DNA from 3 places in the Gottfriedia acidiceleris genome. Region 3 is predicted to be linked to each of the others. Evidence: a T-box and tRNA genes for the amino acid it is inferred to sense, from the RefSeq annotation. Region 3 holds a T-box; the other regions hold tRNA genes.
The links. A T-box is a leader RNA that pairs with one kind of tRNA and senses whether it is charged. The one in region 3 lies ahead of metG (methionine--tRNA ligase), so its partner is inferred to be a tRNA-Met.
Positions count from the first base shown of each region.

Region 1 (10,082 bases), 800 kb from region 3:
ACTTATTTTGTATAGAACTTTCGTTGTGAAGGATACTATCATTAATTAAGGGTGACCCTACCTCATTGTCACTCGGATATCTTTCATCAACGTAGACATGCAAGTAAGTGAGGAGGCGCTTTACAAGTATGAAAGCAACAGGTATAGTTCGTCGAATTGACGATTTAGGTCGAGTAGTAATACCAAAAGAAATTAGGAGAACTTTACGGATTCGTGAGGGTGATCCATTAGAAATATTTGTGGACCGAGATGGAGAAGTCATTTTAAAGAAATATTCACCAATTAGTGAATTAAGTGATTTTGCGAAGGAGTACGCTGATGCACTTTACGACACACTTGGACATACTGTCATTATAAGTGACCGAGATTCAGTTGTAGCAGTTGCGGGGGCTTCCAAAAAAGAATACTTAAACAAAAACATTGGTGATATTATCGAAAAAACTATGGTGGAGCGTAACTCAAAAGTAGTTAGCGAGCCTGGGGAAGCTTCATTTATCGAAAGTGTAATTGAAAAATACCAATCCTATGCAGTAGGAGCAGTCATCGCAAGTGGAGATCCAATTGGAGCTGTTGTTATCTTTTCAAAGGATAAAACAATTTCTGAAGTGGAAAAGAAAGCAATCGATACTGCTACTAACTTCTTAGCTAGACAAATGGAGCAATAATCATATATGAAGTAAACATGGGCCAGTAAAGGAATATTACCTTGACTGGTCTTTGTTTTTCCCTTTGATATAAACTACCGTATTCACATTTGAACAAACCCATTACTTGCTAAAATTGGAAAAGAGAGGTTTTTTCTTTTGGCAACTCTTTACATAAGCCCTATTAATGTAATACATTAAAGGGTGAACCGTCTATCAAAGGAGTTGTTATCCTTTTGCAAAAAGCTAAGCAAAAAGCAGCCCTACAAGGGGCTTTGTTCATAACAATAGCATCATTATTATCGAAAGTACTAAGTGCGTTTTATAAAATTCCTTATCAAAATATTGCCGGCGATTTAGGTTACTATATTTACCAACAGGTTTATCCTGTCTACGCAATTGCTTTAGCTTTTTCTACATATGGCTTTCCTTTAGTTTTATCATCTTATGTTGCTGAAAGATTGGCGAAAAAAGACGACAAAGGGGCTAAAGATTTGGTGTATGCAACATTTATGATGTTGTTGGTCATTGGTATATTGTGTTTCTTTACTTTATACATAGGAAGTAATAGTATAGCGAAGTTTATGCGTGATGATCATCTAGCGATGTTAATTCGTGTTGTTAGTGTTGGCTTTTTATTTGTTCCAATTACTTCAGCATTTCGAGGATATTATCAAGGTTTAGGGGATATGGGACCAACTTCAGTCAGTCAGGTGATTGAGCAATTAATTCGAGTTATTACGATTTTAGTGCTGTCACTTTATTTAATTCAAACGACCGACAATCTTTATATTGTCGGTGCAGGGGCTGTTTCAGGTTCAATACTTGGTAGTATAGCAGCGATACTGTACTTCTTTTATTGGGTTTCTTTTCGTGGATCTGGTTTGACCATACCCTCATTTGGTTTACTTAAAACCTATCGATTAGAATTAAAAACAATTTTGTATCAAGGTATCCTACTGAGCTTAAGTAGTTTAGTACTTGTATTCATTCAGTTTATCGATTCACTCTCTTTTTATCCGTTATTAGTACAGTATGGATATCATGTTGAAGGTGCTAAGCTAGTAAAGGGTATTTATGATCGTGGATTTCCGCTCATTCAATTAGGCTCTGTCATTGCTTCATCATTTTCACTGGCCTTAATTCCGTACTTATCAAGTGAATTAGTTCGTAAAGAACATCATTCTATTAATAATCGAATCTCAGGTGCCATTAGAGTAAGTATTGTAGTAGGAGCAGCAGCAACAATTGGTTTAATTTCAATTATCCATCCGACCAATATCATGCTTTATCGAAATGATTTAGGAACGGATGTCTTAACTGTTTTATGTATATCGATCTTCTTTGCTGGGGTATCGATTACGACATCTTCAATCGCACAAGGATTAGGTAAAAGTTTAATTCCAGCTTTAAATGTAATTGCTGGAGGTTGTGTTAAATTTATTGGAAATGTTATTTTAATGGAGCAAATCGGATCTAAGGGAGCAGCTTATTCAACGGTATCTGCTTTAATTATTGTTACGATTTTGAACTTAGCTTATATATATAAATTGTCAAAAGTAACATTTTTTGACTTTAAGTTTATTGTGAAATTACTAGTATCTGTAGCCATTTTGTATGGTTGTGTATATGGTTATGAATATGTATTTGAAAAATATGCGATGTTTATTAACCCACTTCGTTTGAGAATGTTAGTTGAGGCACTATCTTCAGCGGTTGTAGGTGCAATCGTATTCGCGATTGTATTAATAAAAATTAAGTTATTTACAGTAGAAGAGCTAAGCTCAATCGTTAAAAGTGAAAAATTAAGAAAATGGCTTTCTTAAAAGAACAGGAGGATCAAAATGAACAAGATTACAGTTTTAGGTTTAGGAGCAGGTGACCTTAATCAGCTTCCATTTGGTATCTATAAAGAGTTACAAAAAACTGACAATCTTTATTTACGTACAAAAGACCACCCTGTTATAAGTGAATTAGAAACAGAAGGATTAACGTTCCAATCATTCGATGCAATTTATGAAAAACATGATCGTTTTGAAGAGGTATATGAAGAAATTGTTCAACTACTGGTGAAAGCTTCTGAAGCAGGTGCAATTACATATGCTGTACCAGGCCATCCTCTTGTAGCGGAAAAAACTGTTCAGCTATTAATAGAGCTTGCAGATAAAGGAAATATCCAGCTAGACATCAAAGGTGGACAAAGCTTCTTAGATGCGATGTTCACAAGTTTAAAAATTGATCCGATCGAAGGCTTCCAGTTTGTAGATGCAACAGATTTAGAGGCAGAGTCGATTACGTTTAGACAGCATTTGATCATCTGCCAGGTTTACGATCAAATGACTGCCTCTCATGCGAAATTAATGCTAATGGAGCAGCTACCCGATGATTATGAAGTCGTAATAGTCACGGCAGCGGGTAGTTCAAGTGAGCAAATAAGAAGGGTACCATTATTTGAATTAGATCGCGATACATCAATTAATAATTTGACAAGTGTTTATGTACCTCCAGTTAAAAATGAAGAGGATCTGTATCATCAATTTGAAACACTTCGTTCTGTCATTGCTACTTTAAGAGGCCCTAATGGATGTCCGTGGGATCAAAAGCAAACCCATGAATCATTAAAGAAGTACTTATTAGAAGAGGCTTATGAGCTACTTGAAGCAATCGATGAAGAAGATGACGATCATATTATTGAAGAGCTAGGAGATGTATTACTTCAAGTCATGTTACACGCCCAAATTGGAGAAGATGAAGGATATTTCTCAATCCAAGATGTAATTCAAGGATTAGTAAGTAAGCTAATTTATCGTCACCCACATGTATTTTCAACCGTTCATGTGAATGATGAGGAAGACGTATTAAAAAATTGGCAAGAATTAAAACAAGCTGAAAAAGGACATGTCGTTGAATCTGTTCTTTCAGGAATACCAAAGGATCTTTCAGGAATATTAAAAGCAGAGAAACTTCAAAGTAAGGCCGCGAAAGTAGGGTTTGATTGGAAGGAACTACCGCCAGTGGTAGATAAGGTTAACGAAGAGTTAGCTGAAGTGCTTGATGCCATCAAATTGAATGATCAGTCTAAAGTTGAAGCGGAACTTGGTGATCTGTTATTTAGTATTGTTAATTTAGCACGTTTTATTGATGTAAATCCTGAAGAAGCTATTTTAAAAACAAATATGAAATTTACAAAACGTTTTCAATATATTGAATCAAGACTTCGTGAAATAAATAAGACATTTTCTGATGTATCTCTTGAAGAAATGGATGAGATATGGAATGAAGCTAAAAAATACGAATAATGTCTAATTGAATGAAAATTAAGGAGAATAAATGATGAGACTTGATAAATTTTTAAAAGTATCGAGAATTATTAAGCGTCGTACACTTGCAAAAGAAGTAGCTGATCAAGGAAGAATAACGATCAATGGAACAGTTGCAAAAGCATCTACAGAAGTCAAAGTAAATGACGAGTTAAAAATTCGATTCGGGCAAAAAATTGTTACAGCAAAAATTAATTTACTTAAAGAAACCGTTCGAAAAGAAGAAGCAGATGCAATGTATACAATCATTAGCGAGGAAAAACTGTCAGATAGCTTGTTCTAAAAAAGTTGTCCCTTCATATACTTGTACAAATAACACTGTATTAGGAATCGATTTACAAGCGGTACAGTTTATGTAAATGGAGGGACTAGTATGAATAATCCGTATGAGTTAAATGCGAAAAATACAAGCCAAATAATCGAGCAGGATTTATCGTTAAAAAGTAGAAGATATCTTGAGATTACTGGAGTAAAACAGGTTGAGAGCTTTGATAGTGAAGAGTTCCTATTAGAAACAGCTTTAGGCTTTTTGCATATTAAAGGTCATAATTTACAAATGAAAAACCTCGATGTAGAAAAAGGTCATGTAGCAATCAAGGGAAAGATTAATGAACTTTGTTATATTGACGAGTACAATTCGGGGAAAGCTAAAGGAATCTTTAGCAAGCTATTTAAATGAGCTTAAACGTTCAGTTCTACTCAATGATAGCGATGGTCGGTATGGGTGCATATCTTGGTATGGCACTAGATACATACCATCGTTTTTTATATCGAGGTACTCGTAATCGATTGATTGTATTTGCAACTGATATATTATTTTGGATTTTTCAAGCTCTACTAGTTTTTTATGTATTATACTTAGTTAATGAAGGTGCACTTAGGTTTTATTTACTATTAGCTTTACTATGTGGTTATGCGGCATATCAAAGTCTTTTTCGAACTATTTATAAAAAAATACTAGAACTTGTTATTCAACTAGTTATTAGCATTTATCGCATTATAGTAAAGTTGATCGTAATATTTATTGTAAAACCTATAAAGTGGATTATTCAGGTAATAATTATCATTCTTTTGTTTATTTATGGACTTCTTATTCGACTAATCCGTTTAGTTTACAACGTTGTACTATCAATTCTTTTGTTTTTCGGCAGAGTATGTTGGTTTTTTGTGCCAAAACGAGTCAAAAACTATTTCATACAATTTAAAGGAGTTTTCGGAAAATTCAAGAATATCTTCCTTACTACTATTAAAAAAGTAAAGGACCTTTTAGATAGGAGGAAGAAATAGGTGGAACATGCGAGAAAATTGGATTTAACTAGACAAGTTCAAGATAAACAAAATATTACTTTAGTTGAGGAACATGGTGTTAAGCCTAGGAGAAGGAGTTTTAAAAAGTTTTTAGTACGAATTTCATTATTCTGCTTTTTAACTGTCCCCCTATTCTTTTTATTACAATCTCATTATGTAACACAACAACATGTGTATTCATCTAAAGTAAAGCAGTTAAGGCTAGCAAAGGTTGATCTAAAGAAAACAAAGAGTACGGTAGAGGATTCAAAGCGCATGATTGACCAATTGAACGATGATCAATATATTATTGAGTTAGCTAGAAAAAACTTATTTTTTTCTAAAAAGGGAGAAATAATTTTTCCTAATATCAAGTAATTATCGTTTCATTGACACTTGTTTTTATTATTTTATATAATATAGTAAATCCAGTTAAACATTTTTAAGGAGGAGCATTTTTTTTATGTCAATTGAGGTAGGCAGCAAAGTTAGTGGGAAAGTTACAGGGATTACAAATTTTGGTGCTTTTGTAGAGTTACCAGAAGGAGTAACTGGACTTGTTCACATTAGTGAAGTAGCTGACAACTATGTTAAAGATATTAACGAACATTTAAAAGTTGGCGATGAAGTAGAAGTAAAAGTAATCAATGTTGAAAAGGACGGTAAAATCGGTCTTTCAATCAAAAAAGCGAAAGAACGTCCACCAGTAAAAGAGGGAGAGCGTGAGCAAAGACCTCGTCAAAGCAGACCTTCATATGGAGGCGGCGGTGGTGGAAACCGTGGCAAAAATCAAAACCGTTCGGAACAACGTCCGGTTAAAGAAACATTTGATCAAAAAATGAGTAAATTTTTAAAAGACAGTGAAGACCGTCTAGCTTCATTAAAACGTAACACGGAATCTAAACGTGGTGGCCGTGGAGCTCGTCGAGGCTAATCCTACCTTGTCAGGACATAAATAGGTATATAGAACACGCACTCTTTAATGGGTGCGTTTTTGTATGGAAAAAATAATTAAATAAGATTCTAAAAAACTGTTGACGGTTAATTGGTACCATGATAATATAAATCTTGTCGTTTAAAGATAATGGCGGTGTAGCTCAGCTGGCTAGAGCGTACGGTTCATACCCGTGAGGTCGTGGGTTCGACTCCCTCCGCCGCTACCATTTCCTTTAACGGCCCGTTGGTCAAGTGGTTAAGACACCGCCCTTTCACGGCGGTAACACGGGTTCGAATCCCGTACGGGTCATACAACAACAAAAACGTTTGGTCTCTATAAGAGAGGCTAGGCGTTTTTTTTAAGGAACATGCATCCCCATCTCTTAAATCCATTCTTCTTCCATACTTTTTCTCTTTATTCTGAATTTCGATTGACATAAAATTTAATAATTGCGTTTCTTTTACCCTATTAGAGAAATTATGCTGCTAGCTTTTCTCATATTTTGTAAAACAGTTGTACGTAAAAGCTTTTTCCGTCGAAGAAAACTTTTATTTGCCTTTGTCATTTTGACATAATCCTTCAATTGGACAAGTTAAAATATGTTCAATAAACCAATTCGGATGAGGTGGAAATATGACGAAACTGCAAAGAGGGTCATCTAATTCTTCAGCAAGCTTGGTCCCTACTAATGGATTTCAATCAGTATTTCGGCAATCTTCTAAATCAATTAAATCCAAATTAGAGAGAGCATTCTTTGATTGGGGGTTACTAATCTTTTTAACGGGATTTTTATTAGGACGAGCGTTGATACTATCACATATTCTCCCGTTTGTATTACCGTTTTTTGCCTCAGTTTATATGATGAAACGTGAGCGTACTGGAATAGCTTTTGTTGCTCTTATGATTGGTTCATTAACTGTGTCAATTGAAACAGTTAGTTACGCGTTTGCCACAATTATCCTATTTTTTATCCTTAATATTTTCTTCGCTAGAGTTAAACGACACTATATAGGTTTAGTACCTTTTCAAGTTTTTTTATCAGTATTTATTAGTCATCTTTTAATTACTTATGCTTTTCAACAAGAAGTTCTAATGTATGATGTTTTGATGGCCTCAGTTGAAGCGGGATTAAGTTTTATTTTAACGATGATCTTTTTCCAAAGTGTACCTCTACTCGCGATTCCTAAAAGAAAACAGCTTTTAGGTGTTGAAGAAATCGTATGTTTAGTTATTCTTTTAGCTTCGGTTGTGACGGGGACAACTGATTGGTATATTCAAGATTTATCTATTCAGCATATTGTTACTAGATACATTGTCTTACTATTTGCCTTCGTAGCCGGAGGAACGGTCGGTTGTACAGTAGGGGTTGTAACAGGCCTTATACTAAGTTTAGCGAGTGTTTCGAGTCTATATCAAATGAGCTTATTAGCATTCTCTGGATTACTTGGTGGCCTCCTTAAAGAGGGAAAAAGATTAGGTGCGGCAGCTGGCTTATTAATTGGGACATGCCTCATTAGCTTTTATGCTGAAAAACAATCAGATATTATTTTTTCAATCATTGAATCAGTAATTGCGATTGTCTTATTCTTAATAACACCATCTTTCCTACTAAAACAATTAGCTAAACTAGTACCAGGAACAGAAGAACATTCTACAGATCAACAACAATACTTGCGTAAAATAAGAGATTTGACGGCTAATCGGATTACTCAATTTTCAAACGTGTTTGAAGCATTATCTGCAAGTTTTTCACAGCCTAGCCAGTTTGCACATATTGAGGACGAACTAACTGATGAAGAACTGTTTATTTGTAGTATTTCAAATAAGTGCTGTAATAGTTGTATGAAAAAGGATCATTGTTGGTCAAACAATGGTGATCGAACATATCAATACATGGAAAATATGATGCATTTAGTTGAAAAGGATCAGCTCATTAAGAATGGCCAATTTATGAGAGAGTGGGAGAAATATTGCCAACGTTCTTCAAAAATGGCAGATTTAATGAAGCAAGAGGTTTTCTACTTCCGTGCCAATCAAAGGCTAAAAAAACAAGTTCAAGAAAGTAGAAGATTAGTGGCAGAGCAATTACGCGGGGTTTCAAAAGTAATGGTCGATTTTGCAAAAGAGATTCAACGAGAAAAAGAAAATCATCAATTGCAGGAAGACCAAATCTTACAAGCTTTATTAAACTTTGGAATTGATGTTAGCCAAGTTGAAATTTATAACTTAGAGCAAGGTAATATTGATATAGATATATTAATTCCGTTTGAAAACGAGTACGGTGAATGCCAAAAATTAATTGCGCCAATTCTATCAGATATTTTAAAAGAGACGATTGTCGTATTAAAAGAAGAGGCAGCGACAATACCCAATGGAGGTAATTACTTAGTTACATTTGGATCAGATAAGGCATTTGTTATTGAAACCGGGGTTGCGACTGCAGCTAAAGGTGGAGGCTTTATTTCTGGTGATGCATTTAAAATAATGGATGTTGGAGCAGGGAAGCACGCTATTGCGATTAGTGATGGCATGGGAAATGGTGAGCGAGCTCATATTGAAAGTAATGAAACACTAAAACTACTTCAAAAAATATTAAATTCGGGTATTGAAGAAACCGTCGCTATTAAATCGATTAATTCGATATTATCTTTACGTACTACGGAAGAGGTCTTTGCTACACTAGATTTAGCGATGGTCGATTTACACGATGCATCAGCAAAATTCTTAAAAATTGGTTCATCACCAAGTTTTGTGAAACGAGGTAAGCAAGTTATTAAAATTGAAGGTAGTAATCTACCAATCGGGATCATTGATGAATTTGATGTAGAAGTCGTAAGTGAGCAGTTAAAAGCTGGAGACTTATTAATTATGATGAGTGATGGAATTTTTGAAGGTCCTAAACATGTTGAAAATTACGAAATGTGGATGAAACGAAAAATAAGTGAATTTGAAACGGATGATCCACAATCAGTAGCAGAGTTGTTACTCGAGGAAGTAATTCGTTCGAATACAGGTGATATTAATGATGATATGACGGTTGTGGTTGCTGTTGTTAAACGAAACTTGCCAGAGTGGTCATCTATCTCATCATATAGTGCAATGGCATAGTAAAATAAAATAAATAAAGGTTTATCCCCTCCCGCAATTGGACAAAATGGTAACAACTTTTACGCGGAGGGGATTTTGTATGTATAAGGGAAAGTTAAAACAAATTCTATTAATAACTGATGGTTATTCAAACCATGGCGAAGATCCGTTAGCTGTTTCAAGTCTGGCACAAGAATACGGTATTACAGTAAATGTAATTGGAATACTAGATGAAAATGTGCAAAGTGGTGACGGTTTAAAGGAAATCGAGGAAATTGCTAGAGCAGGTGGAGGGATTAGTCAAGTCGTTTACACAAAGCAACTTTCTCAAACTGTTCAAATGGTTACTAGAAAAGCGATGACTCAAACAATTCAAGGATTTGTAAATAAAGAATTAAAACAAATTTTAGGCGATAGCAATTCGATTGAATCACTTCCTCCCTCAAAGCGAGAAGAAGTATATGAGGTTGTAGAGGATATCGGCGAAACTGTAGGTTTAGAAGTTATTATTTTAGTAGATACGAGTGCTAGTATGAAAGACAAACTAGAAACTGTTAAGGAATCATTATTTGATTTGCAAATTAGTTTAAACTCAAGGACAGGAGAAAATGCCTACTCGTTATTTATATTTCCCGGGAAACATGATGATGTAGACAAATTACTAGATTGGACACCTAAGTTAGAAAAACTAAACACAATTTTTCCTAAGTTAACGATGGGCGGCATGACGCCAACCGGTCCTGCTATACGTGAGGCTTTAAACTATTTTAACGAACAAAACTACAATAGAGGTAATAATGGTGATGA
Region 1 is NZ_CP096034.1:68,750-78,831, forward strand. Features, by position in the region: gene spoVT (stage V sporulation protein T) at 129-665, shown strand; gene MY490_RS00335 (putative polysaccharide biosynthesis protein) at 881-2,470, shown strand; gene mazG (bifunctional methyltransferase/pyrophosphohydrolase YabN) at 2,489-3,943, shown strand; gene MY490_RS00345 (RNA-binding S4 domain-containing protein) at 3,978-4,247, shown strand; gene yabP (sporulation protein YabP) at 4,338-4,643, shown strand; gene yabQ (spore cortex biosynthesis protein YabQ) at 4,640-5,251, shown strand; gene MY490_RS00360 (FtsB family cell division protein) at 5,252-5,629, shown strand; gene MY490_RS00365 (S1 domain-containing RNA-binding protein) at 5,715-6,185, shown strand; tRNA gene MY490_RS00370 (tRNA-Met) at 6,338-6,414, shown strand; tRNA gene MY490_RS00375 (tRNA-Glu) at 6,426-6,497, shown strand; gene spoIIE (stage II sporulation protein E) at 6,822-9,296, shown strand; gene MY490_RS00385 (VWA domain-containing protein) at 9,376-10,082, shown strand, end outside; gene MY490_RS00390 (protein kinase domain-containing protein) at 10,079-10,082, shown strand, end outside.
Region 1: it has a tRNA-Met gene. The T-box ahead of metG (methionine--tRNA ligase) is inferred to sense a tRNA for this amino acid. The anticodon was not compared.

Region 2 (10,082 bases), 620 kb from region 3:
CTCCACCAAAACGTTTATGAATATCTATTTGAGTAGCTACTACATTACTTAAAATTTCATTTCCATTTTTAACAACTGCTGCTGAAGTTTCATCACAGCTTGTCTCTATAGCAATAATTAAACAATTTTCATTTATCATTTCAAATTCACCCACATAACTAATGCATCCTCAAAATTATCTGTATAATAGCTTTTACGAATACCACCATCTTGGAATCCCAGCTTTCGATATAGTCCCATTGCTACATGATTCGATACCCTTACTTCTAAAGTTAATGTATCAGCTCCAAGATTTTTAGCAGTTTCCATTACCGCCTGAAGTAACTTTTCGCCAAGACCTACTCCCCTATAATCTGGCAAAATAGCTATATTTGTAATATGTCCCTCGTCAATAACCACCCATAATCCACAATAACCAATTATTTTCTCATCTACTTCAGCCACTATATAATTGGCAAATTGATTTGAATATAATTCATTATAAAAAGCATCATATGTCCATGGTGTAGGGAATGATTGTTTTTCAATTTCTACTATTTGATCTAAATCTTCTTCTTTCATTTTACGAAAAGCAACCGATGAGATCATAATATCCTCCTACTTTTCTTGGCTTGCAAGCCAATTAGCTTCTGCCTCTGATAATCTTAAATATTCTGGTACAAAATTATGAACTGATTCTTCCTTTTCTTCTAAGCTACATGTAAACAGTTCACTAGGTCTCTGGTTATTCATACTTTCTTTTGCAAAGACAGCTTTATCTTTTAAATGCTCAATAATAAATTCTTTATGAATTAATACATCATTACCAATAAATAAGATTTGTTCATTATAAGATTTAAGCTTTTCAATCCATATACTTCGGTCAATATTGCAGTCTTCTAATACCTCATTAGTAACCTGTCCTCTAAAATCATAAAGACCTGTAAATAATAAGTTGCGTCTTGCATCAAATAATGGACAAACTAATCCATTAAAATATCGCCCGTTAGCAGCCAATACCTTCAAACTTGATACTCCGATAATTGGAATATTTAAAGTGAAAGCTAATGATTTAGCCACAGTGACACCAATGCGTACACCTGTATAAGAGCCTGGACCTTTTGCAACTACTATTTTAGATAATTCCTTTGGTTTTATATTGCATTCTTCCATTAAAGTACTAATTGCTGGCATTAATCGTACAGAATGGTTTTTATTAATAAATGTTATCGTTTCTCCAATAACAGATTGATCTTTTATTAGACTAATCCCCATAACATTAGTAGATGTATCAATTGCTAAAACGGTCATTGTTTATTAACTCCTTACAAATAAATTCATACCTAGATCCATTTGGAATAAAAGTAATCATTCTACCATTTTCTTCATGAGTTATTATGATTTTTAAGAATTCATTTGGTAGGTAATCTGAAATTAAATGAGCCCATTCTACAACACAAACACCTTCACCCATAAAATACTCATCAAAGCCTAAATCTTCACTACTACCTTCTAAACGATAAACATCCATATGATATAGAGGAATTCTACCTTTATATTCTTTAATAATATTAAAAGTTGGGCTATTAACCGTTCTTTTTACATCAAGACCTTTAGCAAATCCTTTTGTAAAAGTGGTCTTTCCAGCACCAAGATCTCCTTCTAATAATATTACATCTTTTTGTTGCACTAATTGTCCGAGAAAAAATGCAATTTCTTGAGTTTCTTCCTCAGTATTTGTATGTAAAACAATTTCCAATTACTTCACCACCAAAATTCTAACTCGTCTATTTCTAACTTTGCCATATTATATCATTTCAAAACATTAAGCGGATGTCAAACAGTAATATTCTTTTGAATAGTTTCAATAAATTATTGAAACTTATATTTAGATTGTTTTCGTTTATTTTGTTACTTCTCTTGCTTATCGATGGCGTAACCTTGGGCTTTTAGTCGCATAAGCGCCTTGTAATCTCCTACCATCCCAAGTTTCCTAATTAAGGTTGAGTTAAGCATCCTTAGCTTATGTCGGCTTCTGTTTTAAACAGTTATAATCGTTAAAAGTAATACTCCTGCAAATAAAATCTATTTATATATTACTCATTTCAAAAATAATAAAAAAAACGAAACAATTTTTGTTTCGTTTTAAGAATCGTATGTATGGCGGTCCCGACCGGGATCGAACCGGCGATCTCCTGCGTGACAGGCAGGCATGTTAACCGCTACACCACGGGACCATTTTTGGTTGCGGGGACAGGATTTGAACCTGCGACCTTCGGGTTATGAGCCCGACGAGCTACCAGACTGCTCCACCCCGCGATAATAAGAAAATAATTTAATTTTTAAATCCATGAAGTTTTACCCTGTTAAGACCATCCCAATCTCAGGATGTTAATACAAGTAGCGGCTCGATTGGTATGCTGAAGTAATTTCTTCGAAGCATATTCGTTCGTGCTCCACCCCGCGATTATAAGAAAATAACTTATTTTCATAAAAAATCTAAACCAGGCGACGTTCTACTCTCACAGGGGGAAACCCCCAACTACCATCGACGCTGAAGAGCTTAACTGCCGTGTTCGGTATGGGAACGGGTGTGACCTCTTCGCACTAATCACCTGATTTATAGAGTTGTACTTCGTACCCTCAAAACTAGATAATGTCATTATCAAACTTGTTAGTTAAGTCCTCGACCGATTAGTATCAGTCAGCTCCACGTGTCACCACGCTTCCACCTCTGACCTATCAACCTGATCGTCTCTCAGGGGTCTTACTAGCTTAACGCTATGGGAAATCTCATCTTGAGGGGGGCTTCATGCTTAGATGCTTTCAGCACTTATCCCTTCCACACATAGCTACCCAGCCATGCTCTTGGCAGAACAACTGGTACACCAGCGGTGTGTCCATCCCGGTCCTCTCGTACTAAGGACAGCTCCTCTCAAATTTCCTGCGCCCACGACGGATAGGGACCGAACTGTCTCACGACGTTCTGAACCCAGCTCGCGTACCGCTTTAATGGGCGAACAGCCCAACCCTTGGGACCGACTACAGCCCCAGGATGCGATGAGCCGACATCGAGGTGCCAAACCTCCCCGTCGATGTGGACTCTTGGGGGAGATAAGCCTGTTATCCCCGGGGTAGCTTTTATCCGTTGAGCGATGGCCCTTCCATGCGGAACCACCGGATCACTAAGCCCGACTTTCGTCCCTGCTCGACTTGTAGGTCTCGCAGTCAAGCTCCCTTATGCCTTTACACTCTTCGAATGATTTCCAACCATTCTGAGGGAACCTTTGGGCGCCTCCGTTACTCTTTAGGAGGCGACCGCCCCAGTCAAACTGCCCACCTGACACTGTCTCCGAGCCGGATCACGGCTCTAGGTTAGAATTTCAATACAGCCAGGGTAGTATCCCACCGACGCCTCCACCGAAGCTAGCGCTCCGGCTTCTCAGGCTCCTACCTATCCTGTACAAGCTGTACCAAAATTCAATATCAAGCTGCAGTAAAGCTCCACGGGGTCTTTCCGTCCTGTCGCGGGTAACCTGCATCTTCACAGGTACTATAATTTCACCGAGTCTATGGTTGAGACAGTGCCCAAATCGTTACGCCTTTCGTGCGGGTCGGAACTTACCCGACAAGGAATTTCGCTACCTTAGGACCGTTATAGTTACGGCCGCCGTTTACTGGGGCTTCAATTCAGAGCTTCTCCCGTAAGGGATAACCCCTCCTCTTAACCTTCCAGCACCGGGCAGGCGTCAGCCCCTATACTTCGCCTTGCGGCTTCGCAGAGACCTGTGTTTTTGCTAAACAGTCGCTTGGGCCTTTTCACTGCGGCTCTCCCGGGCATACACCCAAAAGAGCACCCCTTCTCCCGAAGTTACGGGGTCATTTTGCCGAGTTCCTTAACCATAGTTCTCTCGCTCACCTTAGGATTCTCTCCTCGCCTACCTGTGTCGGTTTGCGGTACAGGCACCTATTTCCTCGCTAGAAGCTTTTCTTGGCAGCGTAGAATCAGGAACTTCGGTACTATATTTCCCTCGCCATCACAACTCAGCCTTATGATGTGCGGATTTTCCTACACATCAGCCTAATTGCTTGGACGCGCATATCCAGCAGCGCGCTTACCCTATCTTTCTGCGTCCCTCCATTGCTCAAACGGAAATGAGGTGGTACAGGAATATCAACCTGTTGTCCATCGCCTACGCCTTTCGGCCTCGGCTTAGGTCCTGACTAACCCTGGGAGGACGAGCCTTCCCCAGGAAACCTTAGGCATACGGTGGACGGGATTCTCACCCGTCTTTCGCTACTCATACCGGCATTCTCACTTCTAAGCGCTCCACCAGTCCTTACGATCTAGCTTCAACGCCCTTAGAACGCTCCCCTACCACTGATACCATACGGTATCAATCCGCAGCTTCGGTGATACGTTTAGCCCCGTTACATTTTCGGCGCAGAGTCACTCGACCAGTGAGCTATTACGCACTCTTTAAATGGTGGCTGCTTCTAAGCCAACATCCTGGTTGTCTAAGCAACTCCACATCCTTTTCCACTTAACGTATACTTTGGGACCTTAGCTGGCGGTCTGGGCTGTTTCCCTCTTGACCACGGATCTTATCACTCGTAGTCTGACTCCTATGGATAAGTCATTGGCATTCGGAGTTTGACTGAATTCGGTAACCCGTTGGGGGCCCCTAGTCCAATCAGTGCTCTACCTCCAAGACTCTAACACATAAGGCTAGCCCTAAAGCTATTTCGGGGAGAACCAGCTATCTCCGAGTTCGATTGGAATTTCTCCGCTACCCACACCTCATCCCCGCACTTTTCAACGTGCGTGGGTTCGGACCTCCATTCAGTGTTACCTGAACTTCATCCTGGACATGGGTAGATCACTCGGTTTCGGGTCTACGACCACGTACTATATCGCCCTATTCAGACTCGCTTTCGCTGCGGCTCCGTCTCTTCAACTTAACCTTGCACGGGATCGTAACTCGCCGGTTCATTCTACAAAAGGCACGCCATCACTCGTTAACGAGCTCTGACTATTTGTAAGCACACGGTTTCAGGTTCTCTTTCACTCCCCTTCCGGGGTGCTTTTCACCTTTCCCTCACGGTACTGGTTCACTATCGGTCACTAGGTAGTATTTAGCCTTGGGAGATGGTCCTCCCAGATTCCGACGGAATTTCACGTGTTCCGCCGTACTCAGGATCCACTCAAGAGGGAACGAGGTTTCAACTACAGGGTTTTTACCTTCTTTGACGGACCTTTCCAGGTCGCTTCATTTACCCCGTTCCTTTGTAACTCCGTATAGAGTGTCCTACAACCCCAAGAGGCAAGCCTCTTGGTTTGGGCTATCTTCCGTTTCGCTCGCCGCTACTCAGGAAATCGCTATTGCTTTCTATTCCTCCAGGTACTTAGATGTTTCAGTTCCCTGGGTCTGTCCTCAGTACCCTATGTATTCAGGTAAAGATACTACTCCATTACGAGTAGTGGGTTTCCCCATTCGGAAATCTCCGGATCAAAGCTTACTTACAGCTCCCCGAAGCATATCGGTGTTAGTCCCGTCCTTCATCGACTCCTAGTGCCAAGGCATCCACCGTGCGCCCTTTCTAACTTAACTAATTTTAAAACTAATTGAATTAAACTTACGCAGTTTAATGAATGACATTATCTAGTTTTCAAGGTACAAAGTTGAGAGTGAACTCTCAAAACTAAACAAAACAATGAAGAAACATTTCATACATGAACCATCGGTTCATGATGTCTCCATAGAAAGGAGGTGATCCAGCCGCACCTTCCGATACGGCTACCTTGTTACGACTTCACCCCAATCATCTGTCCCACCTTAGGCGGCTGGCCCCTAAAAGGTTACCCCACCGACTTCGGGTGTTACAAACTCTCGTGGTGTGACGGGCGGTGTGTACAAGGCCCGGGAACGTATTCACCGCGGCATGCTGATCCGCGATTACTAGTGATTCCGGCTTCATGTAGGCGAGTTGCAGCCTACAATCCGAACTGAGAATAGTTTTATGGGATTAGCTCCACCTCGCGGTCTTGCAACCCTTTGTACTATCCATTGTAGCACGTGTGTAGCCCAGGTCATAAGGGGCATGATGATTTGACGTCATCCCCACCTTCCTCCGGTTTGTCACCGGCAGTCACCTTAGAGTGCCCAACTAAATGCTGGCAACTAAGATCAAGGGTTGCGCTCGTTGCGGGACTTAACCCAACATCTCACGACACGAGCTGACGACAACCATGCACCACCTGTCACTCTGTCCCCGAAGGGAAAGCCCTATCTCTAGGGTTGTCAGAGGATGTCAAGACCTGGTAAGGTTCTTCGCGTTGCTTCGAATTAAACCACATGCTCCACCACTTGTGCGGGCCCCCGTCAATTCCTTTGAGTTTCAGTCTTGCGACCGTACTCCCCAGGCGGAGTGCTTAATGCGTTAACTTCAGCACTAAAGGGCGGAAACCCTCTAACACTTAGCACTCATCGTTTACAGCGTGGACTACCAGGGTATCTAATCCTGTTTGCTCCCCACGCTTTCGCGCCTCAGCGTCAGTTACAGACCAGAAAGTCGCCTTCGCCACTGGTGTTCCTCCAAATCTCTACGCATTTCACCGCTACACTTGGAATTCCACTTTCCTCTTCTGCACTCAAGTTTCCCAGTTTCCAATGACCCTCCCCGGTTGAGCCGGGGGCTTTCACATCAGACTTAAGAAACCGCCTGCGCGCGCTTTACGCCCAATAATTCCGGACAACGCTTGCCACCTACGTATTACCGCGGCTGCTGGCACGTAGTTAGCCGTGGCTTTCTGGTTAGGTACCGTCAAGGTGCCAGCTTATTCAACTAGCACTTATTCTTCCCTAACAACAGAGCTTTACGACCCGAAGGCCTTCATCGCTCACGCGGCGTTGCTCCGTCAGACTTTCGTCCATTGCGGAAGATTCCCTACTGCTGCCTCCCGTAGGAGTCTGGGCCGTGTCTCAGTCCCAGTGTGGCCGATCACCCTCTCAGGTCGGCTACGCATCGTCGCCTTGGTGAGCCGTTACCTCACCAACTAGCTAATGCGCCGCGGGCCCATCTGTAAGTGATAGCCGAGGCCATCTTTCAATAAAGGAACAGGAGTTCCTTTATGTCATCCGGTATTAGCTCCGGTTTCCCGAAGTTATCCCAGTCTTACAGGTAGGTTGCCCACGTGTTACTCACCCGTCCGCCGCTAACTAACGGGAGCAAGCTCCCATTAGTCCGCTCGACTTGCATGTATTAGGCACGCCGCCAGCGTTCGTCCTGAGCCAGGATCAAACTCTCCATAAAAGTTAAGTTTAAATCTTGTGTTGCTCAAAAAACTAATAATTGACGTTTACTTCATGTTTTGTTTAGTTTTCAAAGTTCATAATGGAGCGGGTGATGGGAATCGAACCCACGACCGAAGCTTGGAAGGCTTCTATTTTACCATTAAACTACACCCGCGAAAATGGTCGGGAAGACAGGATTTGAACCTGCGACCCCCTGGTCCCAAACCAGGTGCTCTACCAAGCTGAGCCACTTCCCGTAATATGGCGCGCCCGAAAGGACTCGAACCCATAACCTTTTGATCCGTAGTCAAACGCTCTATCCAATTGAGCTACGGGCGCATATTGTAAGTGTGTCGTCTTCGTTAGCGACTTTTACAGTTTATAACATCTAACTGTTTGTGTCAACACTTTTTTAAAAGTTTTTTTAACTTTAACAGCTTACTACGATAAGCTCTCGTTGACTTCGTTAACTTGTCTGACGTGACTTAAACTATATTAAAGCATCGAACATTCAATGTCAACACTTTTCAAATAGAAATATCACGAGTTTATTTACTTATTTGACTTAACTAGGTTTAAAAGCCTTTTTAAGTTATTAATGTAGGTTTAATCAGTACATATTTAACGTTTATGACATAGTACTACAAAACAATAACTGAATTACTATAGTATAATTTAAGGACAGACTCCGATAAAAGTAGCGCAATTCCTTTTTCTCATAAAGAATTGTTATGTTTCATTTTTTGAGTTTTTAAAGAGATAGAATTGGTATCAATAATATGACTGTATTTTAGAGTTACTAAGAAGTGTTTTCGAATACTTTGTTCTTTTAAATAAAAAATATTATTAATGAGCATAAAAAAAGATACTAAACTAAAAAGAGGTAATTTAACTAATAGGAAGTGTCAAAAATGGGTATCGATAATTTTCTTACAATCCTCCTGATCATCAATATACTTCTAGCAGGAGTACTAGTATTTATTGAAAAAAGAGATGTTGTCGCCACATGGGCTTGGCTAATGATCTTACTTTTTATACCTATAGCGGGATTTTTACTATATCTATTTTTAGGTAGGCAGCTAAAACAAAAAAATTTCTACCATCTATCGACTAAAGAAAAAACATATCTACAATTAGCGGTTACGGACCAGGCTAATAAAATTCTTAATGATCAAAGTTTTCATCAAGATGAGTTACTATCAAAGCATTCACATTTAATTATGATGAATTTAAAGTCAGCTAACGCTTTATTAACAACAGATAACGAAATCCAAACGTTTCGAGATGGACACGAAAAATTTAATTCTCTATTTAAAGACATCCAACTTGCTCAAAAAGAAATTAATATCCAGTACTATATTATCCAGCGTGATTCTTTAGGAAAGAAACTTAGAGATGAACTTTCCAAAAAAGCGGCAGAAGGTGTGAAAGTGCGAGTCCTGTATGATGACATTGGATCCAAAAGAATTACCCCTTCTTTTTTCAAAGAACTTGTTAAACATGGTGGTGAGGTAAGAGCTTTCTTCCCTTCATTTTTAAGACTAATCAATTTTCGATTAAATAATAGAAATCACAGAAAACTGTGTATTATTGATGGAAGAATTGCTTATATAGGAGGGTTCAATATTGGAAATGAGTATCTTGGTATTGATAAAAAGTTTGGTTATTGGCGGGATACTCATTTTCGCATAAAGGGAGAATCAGTAAATCAAATTCAAGGTAGATTTATTTTAGACTGGCAACAAGCTACCAACCAACCTATACATAATATAGAAGAATTCTCATTTAATAATGAAAAAAACATCGGAAGTACCCCTATCCAAATTGTTGCTAGTGGACCAAATTCAGAAACAGAACACTTAAAAAACATGTATGTTAAATTAATTATGTCTGCAAAAAAATGTGTTTATATTCAAACACCTTATTTTATTCCAGATACAAGCATTATGGATGCGTGCAAAATCGCAATTTTATCTGGTATCGATGTAAGAATAATGATTCCAAGTAAACCTGATCACCCATTCGTGTATTGGGCATCTCTATCGTACGCTGGAGAACTTTTATCATATGGCGCAAAAATATTGCTTTACGAGAATGGTTTCTTACATGCTAAGACAATCGTTGTTGATCATGAAGTAGCTTCGGTAGGAACTACGAATATTGATACACGTAGTTTTAAACTGAATTTTGAAATAAACGCAATCACCTATTCAGAAGAAAAAGCTTCTGAGCTACAAAGTCTTTTTTTACTTGATAGTAATCATAGTAGTGAGCTTACAATTGAAAAATATCAAGAGCGATCAGTCATGATCAAGTTAAAAGAAGCTATCTCACGCCTCTTATCTCCAATATTGTAGATAAAAATCATTACTTAACTGTAATGTTTATTAAAACGCTAAAACTCACTTTTAAATAATAAAAGTGAGTTTTTTATAAAAATATGTATTCCACTTAAAATAGACTCATCTCTATTTTGTTCGATGAACTGTTAAGGTTACCTTACTTGTTTCACACATGAATGTTGAAAGGTGGACAGGTTCCTCATTTGCATCATAAGCGATTTTTAGGATTTTAAAAAGATTGGCTCCTATATCACATTCAAGATAATTGGCATATACTTTTGTCGCACCGATTACGTCGATGATTTTATCGTTACTTATGATTTCTGTATTATAGTCCTTTGAGAGAACTTTATATGTGGATTCATCTGTTGCAATTTTCTTTTCCAAATCAGGAAAACGAATTAGTGAGTAATGCGCAATATCATAAAAAAGTGGACGGTCGTTCACATACATAAGTCGCTCAAGC
Region 2 is NZ_CP096034.1:251,787-261,868, reverse strand. Features, by position in the region: gene tsaD (tRNA (adenosine(37)-N6)-threonylcarbamoyltransferase complex transferase subunit TsaD) at 1-139, opposite strand, end outside; gene rimI (ribosomal protein S18-alanine N-acetyltransferase) at 136-588, opposite strand; gene tsaB (tRNA (adenosine(37)-N6)-threonylcarbamoyltransferase complex dimerization subunit type 1 TsaB) at 598-1,290, opposite strand; gene tsaE (tRNA (adenosine(37)-N6)-threonylcarbamoyltransferase complex ATPase subunit type 1 TsaE) at 1,271-1,738, opposite strand; tRNA gene MY490_RS01410 (tRNA-Asp) at 2,141-2,216, opposite strand; tRNA gene MY490_RS01405 (tRNA-Met) at 2,222-2,298, opposite strand; rRNA gene rrf (5S ribosomal RNA) at 2,483-2,598, opposite strand; rRNA gene MY490_RS01395 (23S ribosomal RNA) at 2,654-5,591, opposite strand; rRNA gene MY490_RS01390 (16S ribosomal RNA) at 5,744-7,293, opposite strand; tRNA gene MY490_RS01385 (tRNA-Gly) at 7,376-7,449, opposite strand; tRNA gene MY490_RS01380 (tRNA-Pro) at 7,455-7,531, opposite strand; tRNA gene MY490_RS01375 (tRNA-Arg) at 7,537-7,613, opposite strand; gene cls (cardiolipin synthase) at 8,186-9,631, shown strand; gene MY490_RS01365 (GntR family transcriptional regulator) at 9,743-10,082, opposite strand, start outside.
Region 2: it has a tRNA-Met gene. The T-box ahead of metG (methionine--tRNA ligase) is inferred to sense a tRNA for this amino acid. The anticodon was not compared.

Region 3 (10,082 bases):
CGTCCAATAATAAATCGTCTAACTTACTAATTCCTTTTTGTAATGCTAGTTTAATAATCTTTGAAAGTGAATCATATGAATAAATGCTAATCGGTCCTAAAAAATAATCTATAGCAAGTTTGTAATAAATCACTGTAAACCACTCCGCCATTTCAATAGAGTTTACACAGATTTCTCCATTTACAATAACTAATGAATTTAAAAATAATTCAATTTCTTTTTTAGGTATTCCAAAATATGTGTGCATATCTCTTAATGTATAATCTATTCGATCTGCACATAACTTCGGAAGCTCCTTTTCAAGTATTTCCCATTTATCTATATCAAAAATTTCTTTAATATCGATTTGATATTTTTCAAGTATAGAAGGTATCTCCGAATCTAAAATTACTTTTTCAAAGATTGTTTCATGGTAATTTTCTTCACTATTATCAAAAACAAAATCAATAACATGAGAAAATGCTGTGTGAGAAACATCATGTAATAAACCTGCTATTTGTTCCTTGATAGAACCCCCTAACCTTTTTATTAACAACATAACGCCAATAGAATGGTCATATCGGGTTCCATTAAAATGATGATCCACTAAAACAGTAGCACCAGCTTGATGAATTCTTTTTAACCGTTGAATTGGTTTTGTTTCGATTAATTCAACAAGAACTTGATCAATATTGTATTGTCCATATAGCCTATCGTTCAAAATCATACTGTACTCCATTTCATTTTATATTTGAAATTCCATTTCCTTAACATAAACAGCATTTCCAGTAATTTCTATATCATAAGTCGAATTAACTCTTTTTACATTTACTTTTACACGTCCGTCTTTTTGAATTTCAGTTCCTTGCTCAACAACTAATTCAATTGCATCATTAACATCATTACTAATATATTTAGCATAATAAGCTCCCAAAATCCCAGAGGCAGTACCTGTAACCGGATCTTCAATCGTTCCCGAAAATGCAGAGGAAAAATGGCGAGCATGAAAATCTGCATTTGAATCGTATGTTTCTAAGCAAAATGGATGAACGGACGCTTTTGGAATTTCAGACAAAATACTTGGAAAAAGTTGATTATTAGATTTCATCTTTTCAAATGAAGATAAACTTTTTATCGGTAAAAGTAAATTCCAGGCACCTGTACTTCCGTAAAGAGTTGGTAGACTTTTATCGATTTCTTCTACACTAAGACCAATTGAAGACGCTACTTCATCAATCGATCCTTTAAACTCTACAAACTCTGGTGTTTTTTGTTTCATCTTTATGTAGATTTCATTATTCGAATTATGAATCTTAATCGGCAAAATCCCAGCTTTTGTTTCTATCGTTAACTCACTTTTAAACTTAATTATCCCTCTAGTAACCAAAGCATATATTACTGCCATTGTCCCGTGACCACATAAATCCATTTCATGCCCTGGTGTAAAATAACGAATTTTATGATCAGCAACTTTCGAATTTAATAGAAATGAAGTTTCATTAAATCCGACTTGTTTCGCAATATCCTGCATTTCATAATCAGTCAAAGAATCGCAATCTAAAACGACTCCAGCTGGATTTCCTTTATTGGGCTCTTTACTAAAAGCATCATAATGGTATACAGTAATTTTTTTCATTTTTCACCTCATTTAGTTTTTAGGTACATATAATGTTATGAGATTGCTAGAATAGTGCTTATATTCAATCATTTTATAATAAACATTATTAAACAAGTTAAATAAAACGATTACATTTTCTATATGATTTTATATTTTCCCAATATTTTTAATTTGAAAGTTTGATAAAATAGTAATTATCATTAAAATTTTGGAGGAAAATATGTCATTATTTATAACAGCTTTCGGAGGAAAACTTATACTATGCTTGTCCTTTACATTAATCTGCTTCTTAATCGCATGGCCAGTCGGATTATATTTCCGATACAAGGATGCACAGAAAATGAAAGAAGTATTACGCGACCAACCAATCAATCGACGCAATTACTGGCTTAAACAATTCTTAAAATTAAGTATATCAATTATAGCTTTATATTTTATATCATTTTTAATTGCCCTTTATTTTAAATGCCATTTTCATCTACTGCACCATTTGTTGGTCTATTTGCTCTATTACTCATGCTTTATATTAAATTTGCCCCTCGTACAACTGGTGAAGCAACACCTGATATTGATGGATGGCATAAAACATCTGTAATCATCGATCCTGATGAATATTTCACTTCAACAGGCGCAACTCTTATTTTTGGATCTTTTATCTTTTACTTTTTAGATTGGTTATTTAACTGTTCTAATTCTTCCTCTATTCTACCTACATGAATTCTGTCAAAAAGAGGCTTTACCTCGTTAATTTTTACTAAAACTGGAGAAATTTCCTTCCATTCAAATTTTGGTAGATTTAGCATTTCTTTTATTTCATTACTCGAAAAAGGTAAGATTGGATGTAAGATTTGCGCCAGATTGGCAATAGCATATATACAACTCACCATCGTGTTATGGCACCCGATAAAATTCTCCTTAACTTGTTTCCAAGGCGCAGCTTCATCAAAATATTTATTTGCAGTTCGGATAAATTCAAACACTTCCTCTATGGCCTTTTTGAAATTAGCCGATTCAATCTGTGAACCAACTGACTTATAAAGCCCATTAATTTCGAATCTAAATGATTGTTCTATTTCCCCATTTGGGACTTCACCATTATAGTACTTTTCAAGAAACTTTAATGTGCGGTTTACAAAGTTCCCATATGCGCCTAATAGTTCACTATTATGACTATAAATAAATTCCCTCCAAGAAAAATCAGTGTCTCTATTTTCTGGAGCATTTATTGTTAAAAAATATCGGATTGAATCTGGATGATATTTTTCGATTAGATATGGTACCCATACTGCCCAGTTTTTACTAGTGGACAGTTTTTTCTTCTCAAGAGTCAAATATTCATTTGAAACAATATGAGTTGGAAGAGCATCTTTTTTTAAACCAATTAAAATAGCTGGCCAAATAATTGAATGGAACGGTATATTGTCTTTACCATGAATATAATATGATGTTGTTTCTTTTTTCCAAAAGCTAATGTCATCTTGATTAGTGCTAAGTGCCCATTGTTTACTTGCCGAATAATAACCAGACACTGCTTCGATCCACACATAAATTTTCTTCTTTTCATACCCTTTTACTGGTACGCTTACTCCATTTGGCAAATCCCTTGATACTGCTCGGTCATGAAGCCCTTCATTTAAATATCGTTCTGTTAATTGGATAGCATTCGAACGCCAGCATCCACTCATTTTAGCAAATTCAAGATATTCATTAAGCTTATCTTGTAACTTACTTAATGAAAAATAAAAGTGCTCTGTGTTTTTTACGGATGGAGGATTTCCACATAGCTTACAAGTTTTATTTAATAATTCTAAAGGATCTAAAATAGCAGAGCAATAATCACACTGATCTCCACGCGCATGTTGACCACAATTTGGACAATTTCCTTCTACATAACGATCTGGTAAGAATTGTTCAAATTCTTCACAATAGCATTGTTCAATTTCTTTTTTATAAATTAACCCATTTTGTAATAAAGTTAAGAAAATTTCTTGTACAGTATTATGATGATGTTTTGCGTCTGTCCTTGTATAAAAATCATAGGTAAATCCTAATTTCTTAAAGTTATCCTCGAATTCAAGGTGGTAACGATCTGCAATTTCTTTATAAGTTACATTTTCTTGTTTTGCTTTAATAGCAATAGGTGTACCATTACAGTCACTTCCTGAAACGTATAATACATTCGCTTTTTTCAAACGAAAATATCGAGCTAGAATATCACCTGGCAGTAAAGCTGCAATATGCCCCAAATGTAATGAACCATTTGCATAAGGCCAAGCTCCTCCAATAAAAATGTCCATTCCAATTCCTCCTAATTTATAAATGCAAAAAACCTCGCCCCTATCTATAAAAAGATAAGGACGAGGTTTAATATCCACGTGGTACCACCTTAGTTCACAAAGTATTTGCATACATTTGTCTTAGCAAGTACAAAAAGCATAAAAATGCTTATATACTGTGACTTTGGTAACAAGTGCCAACTCTTGTCGTAGCCTACTAATAGAAAGTATACGTTCAGTACGAAGCTCCGAGGCCATTGTTCAAATAAGTATTCTTGCTTCTTTTCAGCTACCGAAGCTCTCTGTAAAAAATAACATTATTCTACTTTTCCTCTTCATTGCTTTTATTCAAATGTTAAAAAGATTTTATAAAAAAAATATCGAAAAGTCAAACTATTTCAAAAGAAGATTTTTATATAGTATAAGTTACAAAATAAAAGTTGATTCAACTATTTGTCGAAATTAAAAATGATTAAGAGTGAAGGGATACTCGGGTTTTAAGTTAAATATATTCAATTATCAAAGCTTTAGGAGGAGATGTAATGTCAAATTGGAAGACTGCATTATTTGAGTTACAAAAAACAGATATGTCTTTTTCAACATTTAGTGAAGTAAGAGCTGAAAACTTAGACTTTACTAATGTAAGCTTGGCAAATTCGAAATTTACAAATGCAAATATGAGAAATCTAGAATTAAATGACGTGAATTTATTCGGAACTCGAATTTCAGATGTTAATTTATCTAATACAAAAATAACAAATGGGAATTTAAGAGACTTAGTAATTGATCATGTTCATTTAACTGGATCAAGCTTCCGCAATATTGTGATTCCGGAAGATCTAAATCTTGAAGATCACTCTAATTCTATTAAATTTGAAAAATGCAATTTAACAAATAGTCAGTTCACGGACTGTGATTTAAGTCATGTCGAAATTAATAATTGCAATTTATCAGGATTGAAAATTAATGGCATTTTAATTGAGGATTTGTTAAAGAGTTATAGACAGAGGGAATAATTTCTACATAAATAAGTTCCCACTGTTATGAATAAGGTGATTTGTGATTTGTGATTTCTACTTTTTTCTTTTTTACTTACTCATGAACCACTCATGAGTAACCTATATTCTTCTTCTTACCCTTATACTTGCCCATGAACCGTTTATGAGTAGGGTTTTATATTTTAGATTTTTCCAACTATGTTTTATTTCAAACGCGCAATAAAAAAAGAATCTTTAATCAGATTCTTTTTTCATTTCTATTTTGCTAACTTGCGTTGTTTTTAATGGTCGTCCAGTACAACATTTCTGTTTCCATTCCCTGTTAACTGTGCTTCGAACGCGTCAATTATATGCAAAAATCGATCTGCTTCTCTAAATACATGGTCTGCTAGCAGTGGGTGAATGATACTTTTAATTCTACATGCTTCTATTAGGTCGCGAGCTGTTTTCTTAAAGTCTCTAAGTGATTTTACCGATACTCGGTTTTCATCAAGGAATTGGTCAAGTATCGGAACTGTTTCAGATTGTGGTCTCATTGACTCTAAATCTACGGCTTGATATAAAAGCTGATCAAAATCATGGCTAAATTCCCTCGCTTGATCTACTAGTTTTCTTTCTGATGGGTCTAATAAATGTCCTATAAATTTTGCATGGTCTGCCATAATTCTTAAAAAGAAAACATTTTCCTGGATAATTGCAGCAGGTAGCGGTTGGAGTTGACCATTATTTAATTCAGTCAAGCGATTTGCAAAATAGGCCGCTTCTCTACTTGTATGGTCAACTAATAAAGGAAAGTTATTGCCCGTTATTTTACAAGTAAGGAGTAAATTAAGGATTTTCCGCTTATAGGCCCAAATCATAGAAGCTGCTTGATGAACCTCATTATTAAACTGCTTAATTTGCTGAGGATCCGTTTGAAGCGAAAATGATTGGGCTTTATTTCCTATTGCTTCAAAAACTTGATAAAATTGATCTGCTTCTTGAATTAACTCAGTATCATCACAATTAAAGCCTAATTTAAGAAAGAGTGCATGTTCTTTCATGATCCTTGACCAAAACAGAATCTCATCTAAGGAACGTGCTATAAATGCATCCGACAATCGGACCCCTCCTAACATAATTCATTTCATTCTAATATATTGATGAAAAAATGAATTATTACAGATACATCTTTTTAAATAGAATAGCTATTAGTCTATCAAAATTTAAAATAGTTTATAAAAAAAAAGCATTACTTCAATAGAAGTAACGCTAAATTATTTATTTAATCATAAATTATGATTTCAAAACATCGTGATCAACATATCGTTTCCCATCTAATTGACTAATAACATTAATCGCAACTTTTGCTCCATCACCTGCTGTAATGATGGTATGAACACTAGTCCCTACAACAGTTCCCGCTGCAAATAAAGCAGCACTTGCTCCAGCCGGTCTTAGCGCCGATCATTACGATATCATACATTATTAAAATTGCTCCTTGTTACATATAAGATTGATTTAAGTACTGTATTTATTATTCTGTCGGCTTTTATTAATACCTTATTAATACCTGTATATATTCTCGCAAATTAATTAAATCCCGGGAAACTTGAGAGATCAGAATAATTAATCCATAAAAGTACAAACGCAATAATGCCTAATAATAATATTGTAAAAGTTTGTTTAAACGAATCCTTAACACGGATATGTGATATTATTCCACCGATTGCCACAACTCCTAATAATAAACCACCCGCTGGAACCCAACTTTCTTCCCAAAATCCAATAACCAGTGAAACTGCTCCAACTAATTCTACTAATCCAGTAATTACTCTAAACCATTGTGCTAATTTCAAGTGATTAAAACTTTCAACACTCGTTTTTGAACCAAAAACTTTACCTAAACCAGCAATTAAAAACATAAGAGCTAATAAAATTTGAAAGATAATTGATAAAATATCCATTTTTTTATCACCCCTTTACTAATATATATGCAATTGAAAAAAGCACATATTACTACAAAAGTAACTATTCTATCTAAAATTTTGATTAGAATGTTTAATTAAATATGTAATATCTTGTTGATTTCAACTAAGTATGCTCGCTTTAGCATGAGCTAGGCCTTCACGTTCCTACTGGGTCTTTAGTCCTCCTACACCTCCATTAAATACATATAATTTCTTTATTTTTGTCTCTGTTAAAGCAGATTGTTGATTTTCTTATACAACTAAATGGCAGGTTAGTTGAATAAGAAATGCTATAATTACTTGATAGATCAATCGGATGGGGGAAGTTAAAGTTGTTTGTAAAAATTGAATTTGAATACGAAGATGATACAGTTTATATTAGATGTCCTGCAAAAGTAGGAAGAAATATCCGTCAACTGCAACAAGATTTTTTTAGATGGTTATATGATAGAAATAATGACCATCCTTTCTGGGTATCTTTTGGTGTTGATGAGGACAACAAGGAGAAATATGGACTGAGTTATGATGAAGGTGCGTTTATTTATTGGCTTAATAATGTAAGGTTTAACAAAGGGAAGAACGTTGCATCTCTAATAAAAGACCCAAAGGTTTTACCGAAAAAAACGATAAATTTTTAATTCTTATGCAAATACTATTAGATTAGAATAAAAGCTACCATTCACTTTTGTGAAACAGAGGATTCATGGTTGGCTAACGCATGCATTAGTTTGCATAACAAATATAAAAAATTCCTTCAGATATTGTTTCTGAAGGAATTCTTTATATTTTCATTCACATAAACTTTTATATTTTAGGGGGCATCAGGTTTTTAATAAGTTTAGTTAGGAGCTTTTATTTGAAGGAGCTTAATACCCAAACCAATAAAAATTATTCCAGTTACTTTGTTTAAAACCATTCCAATTTTCTGGTTTCCTCTTAGTTTCTTTGTTACATAAGAAGAAAAATAAGCAACAAATAAACACCATAACAACCCAGTTGTTGTAAAAGTCAGTCCTAAGATCAGAAAAGGAATCGGACCAGAAGCCTTTGTATCAATGAATTGTGGAAGGAACGAAAGAAAAAATAATGATACTTTGGGATTTGTTAAGCTCGTTAAAATACCTTGCACATATACTTTAGGGATATTTAATTTGTCAACTTCGGCTGCTCGAAACGCAGCATTTGATTTATCTAGTAGCATACGTATCCCTAAGTATACCAAATAGATAACACCTATAATCTTAATCGTATTAAATAAGAAAACAGATTTTAATAGAATAAGGGATAATCCAAACGCAACCAAAAGCGTATGAATTAATGAGCCTGAAATGATTCCTAAAACGGAAAATACTCCAGCTTTTCTCCCTTGAGAAATACTTCGACCTACGATATACATCGTATCTGCACCTGGAATTAAATTAAGCAAAATTCCTGTTATTAAAAATAGTTCGAAATGAATAATACCATACACTTTTATGCACCCTTTCTTTTTTAAGGTGCCCTTATTGATATTACAGTATCATATATGATTTTAAAACTATTATTTTCTATTTTGTGGTAATTTCCAAATGAAAAGAAAATACTTTTGATTTGGTTTGAACTAACGCACTCCATAAGTTAATGATGAAGAGGAGCCAAAAGCTGTTCTTTTTTATTAGAGTAAATGGCAGGTATTTGCAAACTTGTAGTTAAAAATGGAAAAATATGTTAATGTTAGTAGTATCATCTTAGGAAAATCTTCTTAGTGAATAATATAAATTGAGTAACTAAAGGAGAATAAAAATGAAAAAAATTCTTTTGTTTTCAATAAGTTTTATCCTATTATTTGTTGCTTTAAATGTATTCTCAGGTATGCTTTTAACGGTATTTTATCAGCCTGATTTAGCTGATCAATGGAGTAATATATCAAAGTTGCCACATGAGGTTATTTTTGTGGAAAGTTCTTCTGTATCTCTATTCATTGTTACAATGCTATCAGTTTTTATCGCATTTGTTATACAAAACCGTTTTACTAAGCTAATAAAATAGGATTGAATTAACTAACTAACGCAGTGCGATTAATTTAATAACGAAGGATCGTTTTTTTAACTTTTTGGAGGGAATTTTAAATGGCTTTTTTGATTTCAACTAGCGGTGGTATTTTAGCGTTGGGTGCAATTTTAAAAGGTAATTTAAGTATCTAACCATTCCATTTCTCACTTCTAAGAAATAATTTAACTAACCCATGCGATTTTTCAATAACGAAGAATCGTTTTTTGTGTAGCTAAATGGCAGATTAGTGGAATAAGATGTAATCATTTGTTACAGTTATTTTAAACATTAACATAATTTATGGGGAGAAAAACAATGGGATATATTATGGATTTAAGAAAAGTTGTAGGTAGTCGTCCACTATTAATGGCTGGTGCAAATGTTATACTATTAGATTCACAAAAAAGAGTGCTATTACAATTAAGGAAAGACAATAATACTTGGGGATTACCTGGTGGTTCATTAGAATTAGGAGAAAATTTAGAGGAAGTTGCTAAAAGAGAATTGAAGGAAGAGACTGGTTTAACAGCATTAAAGCTTGAGTTTTTTAACATTTTTTCTGGAAAAGAATTTTATTATAAATATCCTCACGGAGACGAAGTATATAATGTAATTGCTACTTATATATGTACTGAATACTCAGGTGTATTCGAAAAAGAAGAAAGCGAAGTGCAAGATTTACGCTTTTTTAGTTTTAATGAATTACCATCTGAAATTAGTCCACCTGAACTTCCAATCATAATATCATTTAAGGATGCTTTATTCAACTAACTGATGCGTTAGTTGTACAACAAGAAGGCTGCTTTAGCAGTCTATTTTTTTGCTAACTTATAGGATATTCCAATAGAAAAGGAAAAAATTACAAAAATGTAGAATTTAAATGCTAGAAAGATATTGAAAATGTATGTTAAATTTATTCTTTTTTTGGAGGGATTATGTGAAAAAATTTTCGTTGGTGTTAATCTCCTGTTCAATGTTTTTAACTATGACGGGCTGTTTATCAGATAAAGTTAGTAAAATAGACAAACCAAGTCCTAATGTTGCACTAGATGAAATTTACCGACATAATTACTCAGTATCACTATATCAATTTGGTAATATTACAAAATTATTGTCGCAAGCTAATACTCAAAAAGATTTATATTATGCTAAAGGATTTATTGATTCCTATTTATCTACTGTTCCAAACTTTATTCCCAGAATCACAAGTAAGGATAAGGCAACTTTTAAT
Region 3 is NZ_CP096034.1:870,702-880,783, reverse strand. Features, by position in the region: gene MY490_RS04150 (HD domain-containing protein) at 1-706, opposite strand, end outside; gene MY490_RS04145 (PhzF family phenazine biosynthesis protein) at 725-1,615, opposite strand; gene metG (methionine--tRNA ligase) at 2,257-3,894, opposite strand; T-box leader at 3,948-4,221, opposite strand; gene MY490_RS04135 (pentapeptide repeat-containing protein) at 4,416-4,889, shown strand; gene MY490_RS04130 (DUF2935 domain-containing protein) at 5,153-5,914, opposite strand; partial or broken gene MY490_RS04125 (pyridine nucleotide-disulfide oxidoreductase) at 6,147-6,284, opposite strand; gene MY490_RS04120 (DoxX family protein) at 6,443-6,817, opposite strand; gene MY490_RS04115 (hypothetical protein) at 7,153-7,458, shown strand; gene MY490_RS04110 (LysE family translocator) at 7,659-8,291, opposite strand; gene MY490_RS04105 (hypothetical protein) at 8,603-8,848, shown strand; gene MY490_RS04100 (NUDIX hydrolase) at 9,167-9,622, shown strand; gene MY490_RS04095 (hypothetical protein) at 9,789-10,082, shown strand, end outside.